One region of the Arthrobacter sp. UYP6 genome, then DNA from elsewhere that is predicted to be linked to it. Evidence: predicted binding sites of a transcription regulator. Region 1 holds the regulator's gene; the other holds the start of a gene.
The links. Region 1 encodes HrcA, which represses chaperone genes, less so after heat shock. Its sites were predicted from a motif close to TTNGCACTCGNNNNNNNCGAGTGCNAA; they were not measured.
Positions count from the first base shown of each region.

Region 2: the regulator HrcA is predicted to act here: its motif matches at 1,251-1,277, upstream of groES (co-chaperone GroES).

Region 1 covers NZ_JBEPPM010000003.1:130,508-139,864, reverse strand. The annotation lists gene ABIB35_RS03685 (PhoH family protein) at 1-944, opposite strand, end outside; gene ABIB35_RS03680 (GerMN domain-containing protein) at 1,277-2,218, shown strand; gene ABIB35_RS03675 (16S rRNA (uracil(1498)-N(3))-methyltransferase) at 2,236-3,000, opposite strand; gene dnaJ (molecular chaperone DnaJ) at 3,002-4,144, opposite strand; gene hrcA (heat-inducible transcriptional repressor HrcA) at 4,279-5,292, opposite strand; gene ABIB35_RS03660 (DUF3097 domain-containing protein) at 5,491-6,333, shown strand; gene ABIB35_RS03655 (DUF4870 domain-containing protein) at 6,501-6,920, shown strand; gene hemW (radical SAM family heme chaperone HemW) at 6,998-8,230, opposite strand; gene lepA (translation elongation factor 4) at 8,227-9,357, opposite strand, start outside.
Region 2 covers NZ_JBEPPM010000001.1:63,404-74,677, reverse strand. The annotation lists gene ABIB35_RS00355 (ABC transporter permease) at 1-29, opposite strand, end outside; gene ABIB35_RS00350 (siderophore ABC transporter substrate-binding protein) at 94-1,044, opposite strand; gene groES (co-chaperone GroES) at 1,415-1,711, shown strand; gene groL (chaperonin GroEL) at 1,792-3,402, shown strand; gene guaB (IMP dehydrogenase) at 3,632-5,152, shown strand; gene ABIB35_RS00330 (GuaB3 family IMP dehydrogenase-related protein) at 5,255-6,394, shown strand; gene ABIB35_RS00325 (glycerol-3-phosphate dehydrogenase/oxidase) at 6,455-8,179, shown strand; gene ABIB35_RS00320 (PTS sugar transporter subunit IIA) at 8,235-8,675, shown strand; gene ABIB35_RS00315 (SURF1 family protein) at 8,745-9,566, shown strand; gene ABIB35_RS00310 (DUF3817 domain-containing protein) at 9,563-10,003, shown strand; gene guaA (glutamine-hydrolyzing GMP synthase) at 10,098-11,274, shown strand, end outside.

The DNA.
Region 1 (9,357 bases):
ACCAGCGAATGCCGAACCACGTCGGATGCCGAGAGTTCCGAGAAGGCAACATCGTCCAGATCACCGAGAATGTCGTGGATGATACGCAGTCCCGAAGCGGTTCCGCCGGGCAGATCCACCTGGGTGACGTCGCCGGTCACCACCATCTTCGAGCCGAAGCCCAGACGGGTCAGGAACATCTTCATCTGCTCCGGGGTGGTGTTCTGCGCTTCATCCAGGATGATGAACGCGTCATTGAGCGTACGGCCGCGCATATACGCCAGCGGAGCCACTTCAATGGTTCCCGCCGCCATAAGCCGCGGAATGGAGTCCGGATCCATCATGTCGTGCAGCGCATCGTAGAGCGGGCGCAGGTAGGGGTCGATCTTGTCGCTGAGCGTTCCGGGGAGGAAGCCCAGCCGCTCTCCGGCTTCAACCGCGGGGCGGGTCAGGATGATCCGGCTGACTTCCTTCTGCTGCAGTGCCTGCACGGCCTTTGCCATGGCCAGGTACGTCTTGCCGGTACCCGCGGGACCAATCCCGAACACTATGGTGTTTTCGTCGATCGCGTCCACATAGTTCTTCTGGTTCAGCGTTTTGGGCCGGATGGTGCGGCCGCGTGTCGAGAGAATGTTCTGGGTCAGGACTTCTGCCGGACGCTGGGCACTCTGGTCCCGGAGCATGGTGATCAGCTGGTCCATGAGCTGGGGCGTGACTTTGGTCTGGCTCCTGGCCAGGACCCGGACCTCATTGACCAGACGCAGAGTCAGTTCAACCACTCCGGCCGGACCCGAGATGGAAAGCTCGTTGCCTCGCACGTGCAGGTTGGCTTCCGGATAAGCGGCCTCAATAATCTTGAGAGCCTCGTCATTGGCGCCCAGCGACTGGACCATGTGTTCCGTGGAATCAAAGATGATGGTCTGGCGATCCAGCCCGATGGTGCCAATTCCTGAGGATTCAGTCATATATTCGGCCTTCCCAGGCCTTTCATCGCCCCTTTGCAGAGTCTGTCGTGTTACGTCTGTCGTGTTAAGTGTGTGTGTCGTGTAGACCTCGCCCGGCTTGGCTTGAGTGCGTCCCCTCAAGCTATTAAGACAGGCACTTCAATATTACTTGATGCCTCCGCCCCCGTCTCCTTCCGTTTAATCCGGCTCTCACGGCATTGACGAGGTGAGGGCGGCACACTGCCCGGGTATCAATCGGGTCTCAGTCCGGTAGCAGGAAGGTTAAGACCGCAGATCCGGCTTTCCCCGTATGCCAAGCTGGAAGCCGACCAATGAGCGAAAGGAGGACAAACATGGACGCATCGCCGCAACTTCGGTACCGGCTGCACCGCCGAAACATTGTGGGCCTGCTTGCAGCCTCCTCGCTTTTCCTGAGCAGCTGCGGAGTGGTTGCAGCCACCCCTACCACCTCTATGCCCTCCACCTTCAGTGAGGCGGCCGGCTCGCTCTCCGCCCCCCTGGGCGCCACGGCCCCACCCGAAGGAAAGCCGGCTCCAGGGCGCATCCCCATCTACTGGCTTGGCTTGAACGGCTCCAATGTGTTCCTGTACCGGGAGTTCCAGCCGACTGAGTCCAGCGGCGATCCGATTGTCGAAGCAGTGACTGGCATGGCCGCGGGCAAGCCGTCTGACCCGGACTACTTCAATCCGTGGAACAAGGCCGGAAGCGTTAGCGCGTCGATCTCCGGCAAGAACGTCATTACCGTTGATATCTCCTCTGATGCCTTTAAGAATTCCCTTGACGCCGGCATGGCGCACCGGGCCGTCCAGCAACTGGTCTATACAGCCACAGCCGCCGCGTCAAATGCCGGCCTGATCACAGTGGGCCACCCGCCTTCCGTAGTGCTGCTGGTGGACGGCAAGGCGGACTACCGTGCTTTCGGTCATGAGGTCCTGGACGGCCCACTGGAGCGCGATGCGTCCCTGATGGCCCCCATCTGGATTATTGATCCGCAGGAAGGATCCGGGGCGGAGTCACCCCTCACCGTGCAGGGCGCAGCAGCGTCGGAAGGCGGCCAGCTCTCCTGGAGCGTCGAACCGATCGTGGACGGCCGGCCCGCCGAGACCCCGGTTCACAGCGGCTACGCCGAGCTGGAGGCACCCACCGGCGGAACATCCCTGTACAGCTTTAGCGTGGAACTGGCGCCGGGCGAATACAGCGTCAGCGTTTTCCACGGAACGGACCGCGCGGACGCAGACTCCAAGCGCGTGAGCATCCGTTCCGACGCGCACTAGCCCGGTTCCGCCGGGCGCTACCAGCGGCCCAGCGCGTGGTTCAGAACAGCCAGTGCCGCCGGCCCGGCTGTGGAGGAGCGCAGAACATGCGGCCCCAAACGAACCGCCACCGCTCCGCCCGAGCGCAGCAAATCCACTTCTGATCCGCTGATACCGCCTTCGGGACCCACCACCAGGGCGATGCTCAGCGGCCGGCCGCCGCACCGTCGGCGGGCTTCGGCCACTGCCGGCACCAGCGCGCCGTCGGCCTCCTCATGAAGCACCAGCACCAGGTCCACGTTCTCCAGCCGCCGGGCGAGTGACTTGGAATCCAGCATCTCTTCGGCCACTGGAATCTGTGACCGGCGGGACTGCTTAGCCGCCGCGGTGAGGATCCCCTGCCATTTAGCCTGGCCCTTGGCGGCCTTGTCGGCACGCCAGCGCACAATGCTGCGCTCGGACTGCCACGGAATGACAGCGTGCACACCCAGCTCGGTCGCCGCTTCGATGGCCTGCTCGTCCCGTCCGCCCTTGGCGAGGGCCTGGACCAGGATCAGCGTGTCTGCTGACTCGTTTTCCTCGGTGACGGACTCCACACAGACCTCAAGCCGGGACGGTTCCGCCGCGGAAACCGTGCCGGTCAGCCGGCGGCCGGCTCCGTCCACGATGTCCACCTGCTCACCGCGCGCGAGCCGCTTCACGGCTACGGCGTGGTGGGCTTCGGCTCCTTCAAGCACAAAAACGGAACCGGGCCCGGCGGCCCGGACGGCGTCCGGTTCACCGAAGAAAATCGGGTTGGTCATGTCAGTGGTTGCCCAGGCGGTCCCGAAGGCGCGCGAAGACGCCGGATCCGCTTCCGGCCAGGCGGCCTTCGGCGTATTCCTCGCCGCGCAGCTGAGCCAGTTTGCGCAGCAGCTCCTCCTGCTCAGCGTCCAGCTTCTGCGGGGTTTCCACGTGCAGGTGGACCAGCAGGTCTCCTCTTCCGTAACCGCGAAGGTGCGTCACGCCAAGGCCCTTGAGGGTGGTCACTTCCCCTGATTGGGTGCCCGCCTTGACCGCAATTTCGCGGTCGCCGTCGAACGTTTCGAAATTGATCGTGGAGCCCAGGGCTGCCGCAGTCATGGGAACCGTCAGGGTGGCGTGCAGGTCATCACCTTCCCGGACGAACGTGGGATCGGCGTTCACCCGGATTTCCACATACAGGTCGCCCTGGGGTCCGCCGGCGGTTCCGGCTTCGCCCTGTCCACCCAGCTGGATGCGGGTGCCGGTGGCAACGCCGGCGGGGATCTTGATGTTCAGGGTCCGGCGGCTGCGGACGCGGCCCTCGCCGGCACACTCGTGGCAGGGGTCCGGGATGACTGAACCGTATCCCTGGCAGGACCCGCACGGCGCAGTAGTCATGACCTGGCCGAGGATGGACCGCACGGCGCGCTGCACCTGGCCGGTACCGTGACAGATGTCGCAGGTCCGCGGTGAGGTGCCGGGCTGGCAGCAGCTTCCGTCGCAGGTGGGGCAGGTGACCGCAGTATCGACCTCAATCTTCTTGTTGGTGCCGAAGACGGCATCCTTCAGATCGATGCGCACGTTGATCAGGGCATCCTGGCCACGGCGGGTCCGGGAAGCGGGTCCCCGTCCGCCGCCTCCGCCGGCGCCGCCGAAGAACGTGTCGAAAATATCCTGGAACCCAAAGCCCTGGCCGCCGAAGCCGGCGCCGCCGCCGAAGCCGTTGTCGTTGCCGTTTTCATTTCCGGTGGTGTCATAGATCCGGCGTTTCTGCGGATCCGCGAGCACCTCATAGGCATGGGTGACGGCCTTAAACTCGTCCTGCGCTCCGGGAGCCGGGTTAACGTCCGGGTGCAGCTTGCGGGCAAGCTTCCGGTACGCCTTCTTGATTTCTTCGCCCGTGGCGTCGCGTCCGACGCCAAGGACCTGGTAGTGATCGCTCACTCGTGCACATCGCTTCCTGTAATTGGCAGTAGCCGCGTTTGACGCGCCGCCCTCCGTCCGAAGGCGTCCGCCGGATACCGTTGCCCTCGGGCAGCGGCTGCCGGCGTACTGCTGCTGTAATATCTAACGCTTTTCTAGTTGTTCAGTATCCGGGAAAGATAACGGGCCACGGCACGGACTGTGGCCATGGTGTTGGGATAGTCCATTCGGGTTGGCCCGAGAACACCCACCTTCGCTGAAGAATCAGGTCCGTAGCCGGTGGCCACAACCGATGCTTCCGACAGGGAACCGTGCGGGTTTTCCCGTCCGATCCGCACCGAAACGCCCCGGGCGTCCTGCTCCATTTCAGACAACAACCGAAGCATGACAACTTGTTCCTCAAGCGCCTCCAGGATGGGCCCGATCGTCAGGGGAAAGTCTACTGTGGAGCGCGCAAGGTTTGCGGTGCCGGCCATGACCATGCGGTCTTCCCGGTTGATGCCTGCCAGTTGCTCCAGGCAGTGCGCCAGGGCCGCGGCGTTGCGGCGCTTGCGGGCTGGGACCATGGCCAGGCAATCGGTCAGCTGAGAGGTGATCCGGGTCAGGGAGGTGCCGCTGAGCGTGGACAGGAAATGCTGCCGCAGTTCCAGCAGGTCAGGTTCGGTGACCTGATCGGGAACCGTGATGACACGCTGTTCCACCCGTCCGGTGGTGGAAATCAGGACCACCAGTACCTGAGACGGGGCGAGCAGGACAAATTCGATGTGCCGAACAGCGGCGTTGCCCAGATGCGGATACTGCACCACTGCCACCTGGTTGGTCAGCTGCGAGAGCAGCCGGACGGTCCGTTCCATGACATCGTCGAGGTCTTCGGCGCCTTCAAGCAGGGACTGGATGGCCCTGCGCTCAGCGGCCGAGAGAGGCTTGACGTCCGAGATCCGGTCCACGAACAAACGGTACCCCTTGTCCGTGGGGATGCGTCCGGCGGAAGTATGGGGTGCCACAATCAGGCCCTCTTCTTCAAGGGCTGCCATGTCGTTGCGGATGGTGGCGCTGGAAACACCCAGCTGATGGCGTTCCACCAGTGCCTTGGAGCCCACGGGCTCGCGCGAATGAACGTAGTCCTCAACAATGGCCCGGAGCACCTCGAGTCTGCGTGGTTCACTCATGGTTTTCCCTCCCTTGCTGATGGCCTGCGCCGCTGGCGGATCACTGGCGACGTCGAGTAACCGGCAGTTAGCACTCGACATGCCCAAGTGCTAAGTCTAATACGGATCGGCGGCGTTGCTAGCATTGAGGAGCCCGTGCCCGCACGTGCCGAAGCCCCGTAGCAACCAACCACAGCAATCAGAGTGAGGACAAATCCCGTGTCTAACTTTTCTTGGGGGCCGCAGGACATCAGCGCCCCGGCCCGGCGGGTGCTGCCCAAGGTCGGCGCCGAATCCGGCCTGGTCCTCGAAGACGTACAGACCGGCTGGGTGGGGGCCGTGGTCCGGGTGGAGAAGTCCGGCGGGCTGCATCTGATGGTGCTGGAAGACCGGCGCGGCAAGACAAAGTCCTTTGAGCTGGGTTTCGGGTTCCTGCTCGACGGCGAACCGGTGGAGGTGGTGCCCGCCGTGAAGGCTGCTGCACCGGCCACCAAGCGGACGGCGTCGGGCTCGGTGCGGGTGGACAATGTGCGGGCACGCACCGCTAGGGCCAGCCGAATCTGGGTCGAGGGAAAGCACGACGCCGAGCTGGTGGAAAAGGTCTGGGGCGACGATCTGCGGGTGGAGGGCATCGTCGTCGAACCCCTGCACGGTGTGGACGACCTGTTCTCGGCAGTTCGGGACTTCAGCCCGGGCCCCGGGCGCCGGTTGGGCATCCTGGTGGACCATCTGGTGCCCGGCTCCAAGGAGTCCCGGATTGCCGCCGAGGCCATGGCAGTCCCGGGTGCGCGGGGCAACGTGCTGATTGTGGGGCACCCGTACGTGGACGTCTGGCAGGCCATCAAGCCGCAGACCATCGGCCTGGCTGCCTGGCCGGTGGTGCCACGCCACGAAGACTGGAAAACGGGGATCCTTAAAGGCCTGGGCTGGCCGCACCGGGACCATGCTGACGTTGCCATGGGGTGGAAAAAGCTGCTCGGCAGTGTCAGCTCCTACGCCGATCTGGAGCCGTCGCTGCTGGGACGGGTGGAGGAAGTCATCGACTTCCTGACCGTCCCTTAGTGACCCGCGTCCGCCGCGCCGTTGCGGGCTACCGGCCCCGGAACCAGTACCCTAGATGAGATATACAGCAGCCGGCCGACCCCGATCCGCACAGTCTCACCGGGTACCAGAGTTCCAAGGCATATGACCAAGGCGTCCAGAGTCAAAAGGAAACAGCAGTGTCGAACATCCGTCAGAACCATCACCCCCAGCCCGATGACAAGGGCTCCGGAGAGCGTCCCTCCTATCAGGGCGCCCCGGCAAATGCACTGCCCCTGACCGCCTCCGAAGACCGTCAGTGGGCAACCATGGCGCATTTCGGCGGCATCCTGGGCTTCATTCCGTCGATGGTCATTTACCTGGTCTTCCGCGACCGCGGCCCGTTCACGGCGCAGGAGTCCAAGGAAGCACTGAACTTCACCCTTCCGCCCACCATCATTGCGCTGGTGGCCTGGGTGCTGTCCTTCATACCGGTAATCGGCTGGTTTTTCGCCATCCTGAATGCCCTGCTCTGGGTTGCCATAGCAGTGTCTTCGGTGGTTGCCGGAATCGCCGTCAACCGCGGCCGCCCGTATCGCTACCCGCTGAATCTGCGCCGCATCCCCTAAGGACGGCAGGCAAAAAGAGGGCCCCGAACCGGCAAAGACGCCGGATCGGGGCCCTGTTTTTGTAGGGTGGCGGTATGTCAGTCGGGAAGCAGGCGGCGCACGACGGCGTCCGCCAGCAGGCGGCCCCGGGTCGTGAGCAGCACACGCCCCGTCAGCGCCGCCTGGGGATCCACGAGCCCGTCGGCCATCAGTCCGGCCACAGCGAGCCGGCCGGATTTCTTGAGCCGGGACAGCTCAAGGCCCTCAGCCAGCCGGGTGCGCAGCATGATGTCTTCCACGTACCGGGTTTCGGCGTCGAGCGTTTCCCGTCCGACGGCGGGTGACTCACCTGCTGCGATCCGCTGCGCGTAGGCGGTGGGGTGCTTGGCATTCCACCAGCGCACTCCCCCGGCGTGCGAATGGGCGCCCGGGCCGATGCCCCACCAGTCGTCGCTGCGCCAGTAGGCGAGATTGTGCCTGCACTGGTCCCCGGGTGTCCGGGCCCAGTTGCTGACCTCGTACCAGGACAGGCCGGCGGCGGCCATCATTTCGTCGGCCATGAGGTATTTGTCCGCGTGGTCGTCGTCGTCGATGGGCGGCACTTCACCGCGGCGCATGCGGGCGGCCAGTTTTGTGCCGTCTTCGATGATCAGGGCGTAGGCCGAAATGTGGTCCGGTTCGTAGCTCAAGGCCTCCTCGACAGAGACCTTCCAGTCCTGAAGCGACTCTCCCGGCGTGCCGTAGATCAGGTCAACACTCACGTTCAGCCCGGCGTCGCGCGCCCACTTCACGGCCTCGGGCACACGCGACGGCGTGTGGGTGCGGTCCAGGACGGCCAGGACGTGCGGCACGGCGGACTGCATGCCGAAGGAGACGCGGGTGAACCCGGCATCGGCCAGCAGCTGCAGGGACGCCGGGGTGACCGAATCCGGGTTAGCTTCGGTGGTGACCTCCGCACCCGGTTCCAGGCCCCAGGCATCAATGGCCGTCTTCAGGATGCCGGTCAGGTCCTCCGCCGACAGCAGGGTGGGTGTGCCGCCGCCAAAGAACACGCTCTTCAGGGGCCGCTGCGGCAGCCCGGAGGCAGTGAGCGCGCGGGCGGCAAACCGGACCTCCTGCTCCGCCGTGCCGCCGTACGCAGCCTGCGAAGCCCCGCCGCCGAGTTCCGTGGCGGTATAGGTGTTGAAATCGCAGTAGCCGCAGCGGACGGAACAGAACGGGATGTGGACGTAGAGACCGAAGGCCCGGTCTGCCGCTCCGGCCGCCGCCTGGGCGGGAAGCAGTCCGTCTGCGGGTGCCGGATCCCCGAGGGGCAGTGCGCTTGGTGTCACTTCTTGCTTTTATCCTTGGACTCGTCGGAGGAAAGCGCTGCCACGAAGGCTTCCTGGGGAACCTCGACGCGGCCGACCATCTTCATGCGCTTCTTGCCTTCCTTCTGCTTTTCCAGCAGCTTGCGCTTACGGCTGATATCGCCGCCGTAGCACTTGGCCAGCACGTCCTTGCGGATGGCGCGGATGGACTCGCGGGCGATGATGCGGGAGCCGATGGCGGCCTGGATGGGCACCTCGAACTGCTGGCGCGGGATGAGCTCGCGCAGCTTGCCGGTCATCATCACGCCGTAGGAGTATGCCTTGTCCTTGTGCGTGATGGAGCTGAACGCGTCCACCTGTTCGCCCTGGAGCAGGATGTCCACCTTGACCAGGTCGGCCACCTGTTCGCCGTCGGCTTTCCAGTCCAGCGAGGCGTAGCCGCGGGTCTTGGATTTGAGGATGTCAAAGAAGTCGAAAACGATCTCGGCCAGCGGCAGGCGGTACCGGATTTCCACCCGGTCCTCGGAGAGGTAGTCCATGCCGCCGAGGACACCGCGGCGGGTCTGGCACAGCTCCATGATGGCGCCGACGAATTCGTTCGGCGCCAGGATGGTCGCCGCGACCATCGGTTCGCGGACCTCTTTGATCTTTCCTTCGGGGTACTCGCTGGGGTTGGTCACCGTGACCACCTTCTTGTCCTCCAGCGTCACCTCGTACTCCACGTTGGGTGCGGTGGAGATCAGGTCCAGGTTGTACTCGCGCTCGAGCCGTTCACGGGTGATTTCCAGGTGCAGCAGGCCCAGGAAGCCCACCCGGAAGCCGAAGCCCAGCGCCGCCGATGTCTCGGGTTCGTACACCAGCGCGGCGTCATTGAGCATCAGCTTTTCCAGTGCCTCGCGCAGCACCGGGTAGTCGGCGCCGTCGATGGGGTACAGCCCGGAGAACACCATGGGCTTGGGGTCTGCGTAGCCGGGCAGCGATTCCGTGGCCGGCTTGGCCAGATTGGTGACGGTGTCGCCGACCTTGGACAGGCGAACGTCCTTAACTCCGGTGATCAGGTAGCCCACCTCGCCGACGCCCAGGCCCTTGGAGGTTGTGGGTTCAGGGGAGCTGACACCGATTTCGAGGAGTTCGTGGCTGGCGCGGGT
Region 2 (11,274 bases), on a different contig from region 1:
CTGGGTGCGGGCACGGCGGCGGCGCTCATGGTTCTGTCCGGTCTCGTTGGGGTTCGGGCGCGGACGCCGGAACCCCAACGGTGAAAAGGTCGGTTAGGAAACGGCGTCCTGAACAGCGGAAATCATGCTGTCCACGTTGTTCAGTCCGTATCCCACGAGGTACCAGCTCGGGGCATCCAGCATCGTGATGTTGCCGTTCTTGGCGGCCGTGGTGCCGTCAACCAGTTCGTTGTCCATGACAGCCGAGGCGGCTTCGCCGCTCTCGCCCACGGCAATGTCGCGGTCGATCACGAACAGGTGGTCGGGATTCTGGGTGGCAATGTACTCGGCGGTAATGGACTCGCCGTGTGAACCCTCGGACTTGATCTCGGCCACCGGCGTGACGCCAAGGACGTCATGGATGATGCCGAAGCGGGAGCCGGCGCCGTAGGCCGTCATCTCGCCGCCGCTGGTCATGACGATCAGGCCGGTGCCGGCGTCTGCGGCAGCTGTCTTGGTTTCCCCGATGCGCTCATCGATGGTTGCGAGTTTCTCGTCAACGATGTCTTCCTTCTCGAAGATCCGGCCCAGCGTACCGGCCGCTTCCTTGAAGGAGTTCATGGAATCAGCGGCGTCGACGCTGAGGTCGATGGTGGGGGCGATCTTGCTGAGCTCCTCATACGAGCCCGCAACGCGCCCGGAAATGATGATCAGGTCCGGGGCGCCTTCGCTGATCGCCTCGAAGTCCGGCTCCTTCATGGAGCCGATTTTTGCGTACTCATCGCCGGCGTACTTGGAGAGGCTCTCGGGGAAGTTGGCGGCAGGGACACCGTCGACGTCAACGTCGAGTGCATCCAAGGTGTCCAGCGCGCCCAGGTCAAAGGTGTACACGGTCTCCGGATTCACCGGAACCTCGGTGCTTCCCTGGGCGTGGTCAACCGTGATGTTGGCCGGCTCTGCGGCGGCATCAGCGGTGACGGCGGTTTCTGATCCGCAGGCACTCAGGGCAAGGAGGGAAGCGAATACGGTCCCGGCGACAAGGCGGGACTTAGTGGTGTTTTTCACGGGAGGGGCTCCAGCTGCTTGGGTCTATCGTCCGGCCCGGCGGGAAACCCACCAATAGGACACAGATGTTTCTCTTATTAGGACACATAAATGTTTGCTAATTCTTGCGCGCCCTTGAAAGCTACCTTGTTAGGTGAGCCTAAGGCAACTTTTGCGTCCTTGGAGCGCGTCAAAAACTGTGCAGCGACACAAAATGCCGGCCAATATTGGCACTCACCTTGACCGAGTGCCAGCCCTTGCATAAAGTCGGAGCTAGCACTCTCCCTGTGAGGGTGCTAATTCCCGAGGGAAGCGCCAACCGGCACCGCGACGACGGCCAGCGCCCACCGACGGTCCACATCCGTTAGTAACTACGCAAAGGAGAGCCCGAGTGTCGGTCTCGATTAAGCCCCTTGAGGATCGTATTGTTGTCCGCCCCCTCGAAGCCGAGCAGACCACTGCTTCCGGCCTCGTCATCCCGGACACTGCCAAGGAAAAGCCCCAGGAGGGCGAAGTTGTTGCAGTAGGCCCCGGCCGCGTTGACGACAACGGCAACCGCGTTCCCGTGGATGTTTCCGAAGGTGACGTTGTCATCTACTCCAAGTACGGCGGAACCGAAGTCAAGCACGGCGGCCAGGAGTACCTGGTGCTGTCCGCCCGCGACGTGCTGGCCATCGTCGTTAAGTAGTTGAAAAAGGGAAACCCCGGCCAATCTGGCCGGGGTTTTCTGATGCAGGTGCAGATGTAGCTGTCGGAAAGGACACACACATGGCAAAGCAATTGGAGTTCAACGACTCCGCCCGCCGCTCGCTGGAGGCCGGCGTTGACAAGCTGGCTAACACCGTCAAGGTGACCCTCGGCCCGCGCGGCCGCAACGTAGTGCTCGCCAAGACCTGGGGCGCTCCCACCATCACTAACGACGGCGTGACCATTGCCCGTGAAGTCGAGCTGGATGATCCGTATGAAAACCTCGGCGCCCAGCTGGCCAAGGAAGTAGCAACCAAGACCAATGATGTTGCCGGTGACGGCACCACTACGGCAACCGTTCTGGCGCAGGCGCTGGTCAAGGAAGGCCTGCGCAACGTTGCTGCCGGCGCAGCTCCGGGCCAGCTCAAGCGCGGCATGGAGATCGCCGTGGAGGCAGTGGCCGCGCGCCTGCTGGAAAATGCCAAGGAAGTTGAAGGCAACCAGGTTGCTCACGTTGCCGCCATCTCCGCACAGAGCATGGAGATCGGCGAACTGCTGGCCAAGGCCTTTGACACCGTTGGCAAGGACGGCGTCATCACCATCGAGGAATCTTCCTCGACGCAGACCGAACTGGTCATCACCGAAGGCATGCAGTTCGACAAGGGCTACCTGTCCCCGTACTTCGTGACCGACCCGGAACGCCAGGAAGCCGTCCTCGAAGACGCGCTGATCCTGATCAACTCCGGCAAGATCTCCTCCGTGGCCGAATTCCTGCCGCTGCTGGAAAAGGCGCTGCAGGCGTCCAAGCCGCTGTTCATCATCGCCGAAGACATTGAGGGTGAAGCCCTGTCGACGCTGGTGGTCAACAAGATCCGCGGCACCCTGAATGTGGTTGCCGTCAAGGCTCCCGGGTTCGGTGACCGCCGCAAGGCCATGATGCAGGACATCGCCACCCTCACGGGTGCGCAGGTTGTTTCCCCTGACCTGGGCCTGAAGCTGGACCAGGTTGGCCTTGAGGTGCTGGGCTCCGCCCGCCGCATCACGGTCACCAAGGACAGCACCACCATTGTTGACGGAACCGGCTCGGAATCCGATGTGGCGGACCGCGTGGCCCAGATCCGTGCAGAGATCGAACGCACGGACTCCGACTGGGACCGCGAGAAGCTGCAGGAACGCCTTGCCAAGCTCTCCGGCGGCATCGGCGTCATCAAGGTTGGCGCAGCCACCGAGGTTGAGCTGAAGGAAAAGAAGCACCGCATCGAAGATGCCGTGTCCTCGACGCGTGCGGCCCTGGAAGAGGGCATTGTGGCCGGCGGCGGTTCCGCGCTGGTTCACGCTGCCAAGGCCCTGGACACCGATCCTGAGGTCCTCAAGCTCGAGGGCGACGCCGCCACCGCTGTGGGCCTGGTCCGCCGCGCGCTGGCACAGCCGCTGCGCTGGATCGCCGAGAACGCGGGTGCCGAAGGCATGGTTGTTGTCGCCAAGGTCACCGACCTGGAGGTCAACAACGGCTTCAACGCCGCCACCGGCGTGTACGAGAACCTGATCGAGGCCGGCATCATTGACCCGGTCAAGGTCACGCGCTCCGCGCTGCGCAACGCCGCGTCCATCGCCGCGCTGGTCCTCACCACCGAAGCACTTGTGGTGGAGAAGCCGGCCGACGACGACGAAGATCACGGCCACCAGCACTAGCTGACACAAAAGCCCCGGTGCCCGCGGACATTCCGTGCGGCACCGGGGCTTTTGCGTATCCGGAGCATTCTGCCGCCGTGGGCCGGGCGGGAACTGTTGTGATCGATGCCACCCGTTAGCGTTTGGAATAGGGACCGGCGGTCTTTCGTTTTAGGATGTAAAGAAAGTCAACCGGCCGTTTTCCGGTGTTTTCTCCATCCCTCCGGTCCTTCGCGAAAGAGGCGCAGTTTTGAGCCAGCAGTCCCCAGAGCATGACCCGTTCGGCTTCATCGGCCTGACATACGACGACGTCCTGCTGCTGCCCGGCCCCACGGACGTCATTCCCTCCGAGGCGGATACCTCCTCCCGCCTGTCCAAGCGGATCACCGTGCACACACCGCTGCTCTCCGCCGCCATGGACACGGTCACCGAATCCCGGATGGCCATTGCGATGGCCCGGCAGGGCGGCCTCGGCGTTATTCACCGCAACCTGTCCATCGCGGACCAGGCCGAACACGTGGACCGCGTCAAGCGCAGCGAATCCGGCATGATCACCAACCCGGTCACCATTTCCCCGGAAGCCACTCTGCAGGAACTGGATGACCTGTGCGCGCATTTCCGCGTCTCCGGCCTGCCGGTGGTGGACCCGGACAACAAGCTCCTGGGCATCGTGACCAACCGCGACACCCGCTTCATTCCGCGCGCCGACTACCCGCGCCGCAAGGTCAACGAAGTCATGACCCGGATGCCGCTGATCACCGGACGCGTAGGCATCAGCGCCGAAGAAACCGTGGAGCTGCTGGGCAAGCACCGCATCGAGAAGCTTCCGCTGGTGGACGCTGACGGACGCCTGCAGGGCCTGATCACGGTCAAGGACTTTGACAAGGCCGAGCAGTATCCGCTGGCCACCAAGGACGACGAAGGCCGGCTGCGCGTCGGTGCGGCGATCGGATTCTTCGGTGACGGCTATGAGCGCGCCATGACCCTCGTCGAGGCCGGCGTGGACATCCTGGTCGTCGACACCGCCAACGGCCACAGTGCCGGTGTGCTGGACATGATCGCCCGCCTGAAGAAGGACCCGGCAGCCGCCCACGTGGACATCATCGGCGGCCAGGCAGCCACCCGCGAAGGTGCGCAGGCCCTGATCGACGCCGGTGCTGACGCCATCAAGGTGGGCGTCGGCCCCGGCTCCATCTGCACCACCCGTGTGGTGGCCGGTGTGGGCGTTCCCCAGATCACCGCCATCTACGAGGCGTCCAAGGCGGCCATTCCTGCCGGCGTTCCGTTGATCGCCGACGGCGGCCTGCAGTATTCCGGCGACATTGGCAAGGCGATTGTTGCCGGCGCGGATACCGTCATGCTCGGCAGTCTGCTGGCCGGCTCCGCCGAAAGCCCCGGCGATCTGGTGTTCGTCAACGGCAAGCAGTTCAAGTCCTATCGCGGCATGGGCTCGCTGGGCGCCATGCAGAGCCGGGGCAAGAACACGTCCTACTCCAAGGACCGCTACTTCCAGGCTGATGTCCCCTCGGACGAGAAGCTGATCCCCGAAGGCATTGAAGGCCAGGTTCCGTACCGCGGTCCGCTCTCCGCCGTCGCTCACCAGCTGGTGGGCGGCCTGCGCCAGACCATGTTCTACACCGGCGCACGCACCATCGAAGAGCTGAAGCAGAAGGGCAAGTTTGTCCGGATCACCCCGGCCGGGCTGAAGGAATCCCACCCGCACGACATCATGATGACTGCGGAGGCGCCGAACTACGGCACCCGCCGCTAACAGGCACAAAACACAGCAGCCGCGTCCTCCCTCCGCTTGCGGGGAAGAACGCGGCTGCTGCTGCTTTAAGCTCCCGACGCGTGGCTGGGATAACCTAGGGGTGTGAGTAATGAGATTGAAATTGGCCGTGGCAAGCGTGGGCGCCGAGCCTACTCCCTCGATGATGTGGCAATTGTGCCGTCCCGGCGAACGCGGGACCCGCAGGATGTTTCGATCAACTGGCAGATAGATGCCTACCAGTTCCAGATGCCGGTCATGGGCGCGCCCATGGACTCCGTCATGTCGCCGGCAACCGCCATCGCCATGGGCAGGCTGGGTGGACTGGGCGTGCTGAATCTGGAGGGGCTGTGGACCCGCTACGAAGACCCCCAGCCGCTGCTGGATGAAATCGCCGTCCTCAGCGAAGAGAACTTCAACCCGGCGGCCACCCGCCGGCTGCAGGAAATCTATGATGCGCCCATCCAGGCGGAACTGATCACCTCCCGCCTTGCCGAGGTGCGCGACGCCGGTGTGACTGTCGCCGGGTCCCTCACCCCTCAGCGCACGCAGGAGTTCTACAAGACCGTCCTCGCCGCCGGCGTCGACATCTTTGTCATCCGCGGCACCACCGTCTCCGCCGAGCATGTCTCCAAGACGGTGGAACCGCTGAACCTCAAGCAGTTCATCTACGAACTGGATGTTCCCGTGATTGTCGGCGGCGCCGCCGGCTACACCCCGGCCCTGCACCTGATGCGCACCGGTGCTGCCGGCGTCCTGGTGGGCTTTGGCGGGGGAGCAACCACCACCACCCGCCGGGCGCTGGGCATCCACGCACCCATGGCCACCGCCATCGCGGACATCGCTGAAGCCCGCCGGGACTACATGGACGAGTCCGGCGGACGGTACGTCCACGTGATCGCCGACGGCGGCATGGGCACCAGCGGAGACATCATCAAGGCCATCGCCATGGGCGCCGACGCCGTGATGCTCGGTTCAGCCCTGGCCCGTGCCGAGGAAGCCCCGGGGCAGGGATGGCACTGGGGCCAGGAAGCCCACCACAGCGAGCTTCCCCGCGGCGACAGGGTTCGGCTGGACACCGTGGGTCCGCTGCAGGAAGTCCTCTGGGGGCCCTCGCACCACACCAATGGAACGTCCAACCTGATGGGCGCCCTGCGCCGGGCCATGGCCACCACCGGATACTCGGATGTGAAAGCCTTCCAGCGCATCGAGGTGCTGGTCTCGCCCTACCTATACAACATGTAGTTACCTAGAGTTGCTGCAAAGGACGCAGCGCCGGCAGGACCCAGAGAGGAAATCTTGACCATGAGCAAAGATGCACTCAGCCCGGGATACCGGGAAGACGCCCTAGCCGCGCTGCGTTCCACTGCGGAACCCGGCCAGGAACTGGATATTCTCATTGTTGGCGGCGGCGTAGTCGGTGCCGGAGCCACCCTGGACGCGGTCACCCGCGGACTGAAGGTGGGAATGGTGGAGGCCCGGGACTGGGCCTCGGGCACCTCCTCGCGCTCCTCCAAACTCATCCACGGCGGCCTGCGCTACCTGGAAATGCTGGACTTCGCACTTGTGGCGGAAGCGCTCAAGGAGCGCGGCCTGCTGATCCAGCGGATCGCCCCGCACCTGGTCAAGCCCGTGCCCTTCCTCTACCCGCTAACGCACCGCTTCTACGAGCGGCCGTATGTGGGCGCGGGCATCATGCTTTACGACACCATGGGTCTGACCTCGGGTAATTCCCGCGGTGTGCCCATGCACAAGCACCTCAGCAAGAAGGCCACGCTCCGTGCGGCCCCCAGCCTGAAGGATGACGCCATGATCGGCTCCATCCGCTATTACGACGCGCAGGTGGATGATGCCCGGTACGTAGCCAATATGGTGCGCACCGCCGCCCACTACGGGGCCACAGTGGCCAACCGCGTTTCAGTGGTGGACTTCCTCCGCGAGGGCGAACGCGTGGTGGGCGCCCGGGTGAAGGACTCCGAGTCCGGCCGGGAGTTCGATGTTTTTGCCCGCCAGGTGGTGAATGCCACCGGAGTATGGACCGATGAAACGCAGGCCATGGTCACCGACCGCGGACAGCTGAAGGTCCGGGCATCCAAGGGCGTGCACCTGGTGGTGCCCCGGGACCGGATCCAGTCCACCGTAGGCATGATCCTGCGCACGGAAAAATCCGTCCTCTTTGTCATCCCGTGGGGCAGGCACTGGATCGTCGGCACCACGGACACCGACTGGAACCTGGATAAGGCGCATCCGGCAGCCACCTCGGCGGACATCGACTACATCCTTGAACACGTGAACCATGTACTGAAAACCCCGCTGACGCGCGAAGACGTCGAAGGCGTCTATGCCGGCCTGCGGCCGCTCCTGGCGGGCGAAAACGATTCCACGGCCAAGCTCTCACGTGAACATGTGGTGGCGCATCCGGTGCCCGGCCTGGTGGTCGTGGCGGGCGGCAAATGGACAACCTACCGGGTGATGGCCAAGGATGCCGTTGACGAGGCGGTCCGTGCCCTGGATGACAAGGTTCCGGAGAGCTGCACCTCCACCATCCCGCTCCTGGGCGCGGTGGGATACAAGGCATCCTGGAACCGCCGCCACCGCACCGCGGAGCATTACGGGGTCCACGTGGCCCGGGTGGAGCACCTGCTCAACCGCTATGGTTCGCTGGCCACCGAGGTGCTGGAACTCATCCGTGAAAAACCGGAGCTGGGGGAGGTCCTGCCCGGAGCGGATGATTATCTGCGTGCCGAAGTTGTGTATGCCACCACCGCGGAGGGTGCCCGCCATGTGGAGGACGTCCTGGCCCGGCGGACCCGAATCTCGATTGAGTCCTGGGACCGGGGCGTTTCCGCTGCCCCCGTGGTGGCCGAGCTCATGGCACCGATCCTCAACTGGAATGCCGAGCGGGTGCAGCAGGAAGTGGCCCATTATCAGGCCCGGGTGGAGGCCGAACGGCTCAGCCAGGAACAGCCCGACGACATCTCGGCAGATGCCGCCCGGCTGAAGGCGCACGATATTGCGCCGCTGACCTGAGGTGGAGCCTGAACTTTCCCTGAATGAGAAGGGTGCCGTGCTGACGGTTCCTGAGATGGTCATTCTGGAGATGGAAGCCGCAGACCGTTCCGATGCCGCAGCGCAGCTGGCCCGGCGGATGTATGAGCAGGGCCGGATCGACAATCTGGAGGCGTTCCTCGAGCAGGTCAACGCTCGGGAACACCAGATGGCTACCGGCCTGCCCGGCGGTATTGGCATGCCCCACGCACGCAGTGAACACGTGGTGCAAACCTCCATTGCGGTGGGAATCACCCGTTACGGCCACAGTATCGATTTTGGTGCCTCCGACGGCCCTGCAACCGTGATACTTCTCATAGCAACACCTGCAGGGGCCTTCTCCGAGCATTTGGAAGTTCTGGCCACTTTGGCACGGTCACTTTTCCGCCCGGCGTTCCGGGAGTCGCTCCGGCGGGCCAACGACGCCGAAGTCATTTCCGAACTCATCAACTCCTCGTTGGTGTTTTTTGACCACTGATGCCCGCGGGCATTGGGGGCGGAACGCCGGCATTGGGTTTTCTACACGCTTACGAAGTACGGTTAAGGCGTGCTGAAAACTGCTCTGCAACCCCGCTGGATCGCCGCGCTTCTTTTTGCCCTGGCGATGTCCACGGTCTTCGTGTTCCTGAGCCAGTGGCAGTTTTCGACGGCCGAGAGTGAGCCCCCTCCCGCTGCGACGCAAACCGAGGAAGTGCGTTCCCTGACCGAGGTCTTCACGCCGGGCGTGGAAATGCAGGGGACCACTGCCGACCAGATGGTGTCGATGACCGGGACCTTCCGGCCCGAAGACACCGTCCTGATCGATAACCGCCTCTACGACGGTGAGCACGGATACTGGGTGGTCACGGCCTTTGCTGTTGATGGAGCCCCCAACGGTGCAGTCATGCCGGTGGTCCGCGGCTGGGTTGCCGAGTCCGAAGATGCCGTAGCCGCCCCTGCCGGGGACGCCGTCGTCGTCGGCCGTCTGCTGCCGCCCGAGGGACCCGTCCCGCAGGCTCCCGAAGAGGGCATCCTGCCGAGCCTTGCCAGCGCCGAACTGATCAATGTCTGGGACACGCCCGGCTATTCTGCGTTCGTCACCGCCGATGAGATCACCGTGAACGGGGAAGCGCCCCAGAGCGGTGACATGCGGGTGGTCGAGGTGGACGCCCAGCCCCAGGAAACGTCAGTGAACTGGATGAATATTTTTTATGCCATCGAGTGGGTGGTCTTCGCCGGGTTCTCCGTGTTCCTGTGGTGGCGCCTGGTGGCGGACGCGCACCGTCGTTCCCTGGAGGACGACGACGACGAGTACTACGACGATGACGAAGACGATGATGAGGGCTCCGTTCCCGGACGTGCGGCCCCGACCAGTGAGGTACAGAAGTGACCGATCCAGCACAGGCGCCCACAGAGGCCACCGCAGCAACCAAGAAACCGCGCCGGAAGAAGCGCCGCTTCGGCGGCACCCACGCCCAGATCCGTTCCGCCCTGACGTTCTACAAGGTTTCCTCCTACGTCACCGGCGTGTTCCTGCTGCTGCTGTGCATCGAAATGATCCTCAAGTACGGCATGAAGATTGATGAGATCACGGTGGGCCCGCTGAACCTGTTCACCGGTGTTCTGATTGCCCACGGCTGGCTGTACGTGGTGTACCTGCTGGCCGATTTCCGGCTGTGGCAGCTGATGCGCTGGCCCTTCTCCAAGTTCATCCTGATCGCGCTTGGCGGAGTTATCCCGTTCCTGTCCTTCATCGTGGAGGGCCGGACGCACAAGCAGGTTCTTGCTGAGCTGGCAGCCCACCCCGAAGCGGCTAAGCGGTACTGAGCGCCGGCGTCTGCACATTCTGCACAGCCGGCGCAACCCGGGCCGGCCGGCAGCGGATGTGCAGGGCGGATGGTCCGGCGACTATCCTTGAAGCGTGACTAATTCCGCGACCCCTCCCACTGAAGAGCGCCCAGTCCTCGTTGTGGACTTCGGCGCACAATACGCCCAGCTCATTGCCCGCCGGGTGCGCGATGCAGATGTCTATTCCGAGGTGGTTCCCCACACCTTCACCACGGAACAGATTCTGGCTAAGAACCCGGCAGCCATCATCCTTTCCGGCGGCCCCTCGAGCGTTTACGCCGAAGGTGCCCCCGCCGTCAGCGAAGGCCTGTTCGAGGCCGGCGTCCCGGTCCTGGGCATCTGCTATGGCTTCCAGGCCATGGCCAACGCCCTGGGCGGCACGGTCGCCAGGACCGGACTGCGTGAATACGGCTCCACCGATGCCACGGCTGTCAACGGATCCCGCTCCATCCTCGAAGGCACCCCGGAACACCAGAACACCTGGATGAGCCACGGAGACAGCGTCCAGGCGGCTCCTCCCGGATTCGACGTCCTGGCCACCACTGCCGGCGCTCCCGTGGCTGCTATCGCCAACGAAGAGAAGCGCCTCTACGGCGTCCAGTGGCACCCCGAGGTCAAGCACTCAGCCCACGGCCAGACCGTCCTGGAGAACTTCCTCTTTAAGGGTGCAGGCCTCGAGCGCAGCTGGACCACAGGCAACATTGTCGAAGAGCAGGTTGAGCGTATCCGCGCGCAGGTGGGCAGCGCCCGCGTCATCTGCGGTCTCTCCGGCGGTGTCGACTCCGCCGTTGCAGCGGCCCTGGTGCAGCGCGCCGTCGGCGATCAGCTGACCTGTGTGTTCGTGGACCATGGACTGCTGCGCGAAGGCGAAGCAGAGCAGGTGGAACGCGACTTCGTAGCGGCCACCGGAGTTAACCTCTATGTGGCCAACGAGCAGCAGCGCTTCCTCGAAGCCCTCGCCGGCGTCACCGATCCAGAGACCAAGCGAAAAATCATCGGCCGCGAATTCATCCGCGCGTTCGAAGAAGCCGAACGCGCCATCATGAGCGAGGCCGACGCCGCGGGAGAGCCGATCCGCTTCCTGGTTCAGGGCACCCTGTACCCGGACGTCGTCGAATCCGGCGGCGGCGAGGGCGCAGCCAACATCAAGAGCCACCATAATGTGGGCGGGCTGCCCGAGGACATGCAGTTTGAACTCGTGGAGCCGCTGCGCGCGCTGTTTAAGGACGAAGTCCGCGCCGTGGGCCGCG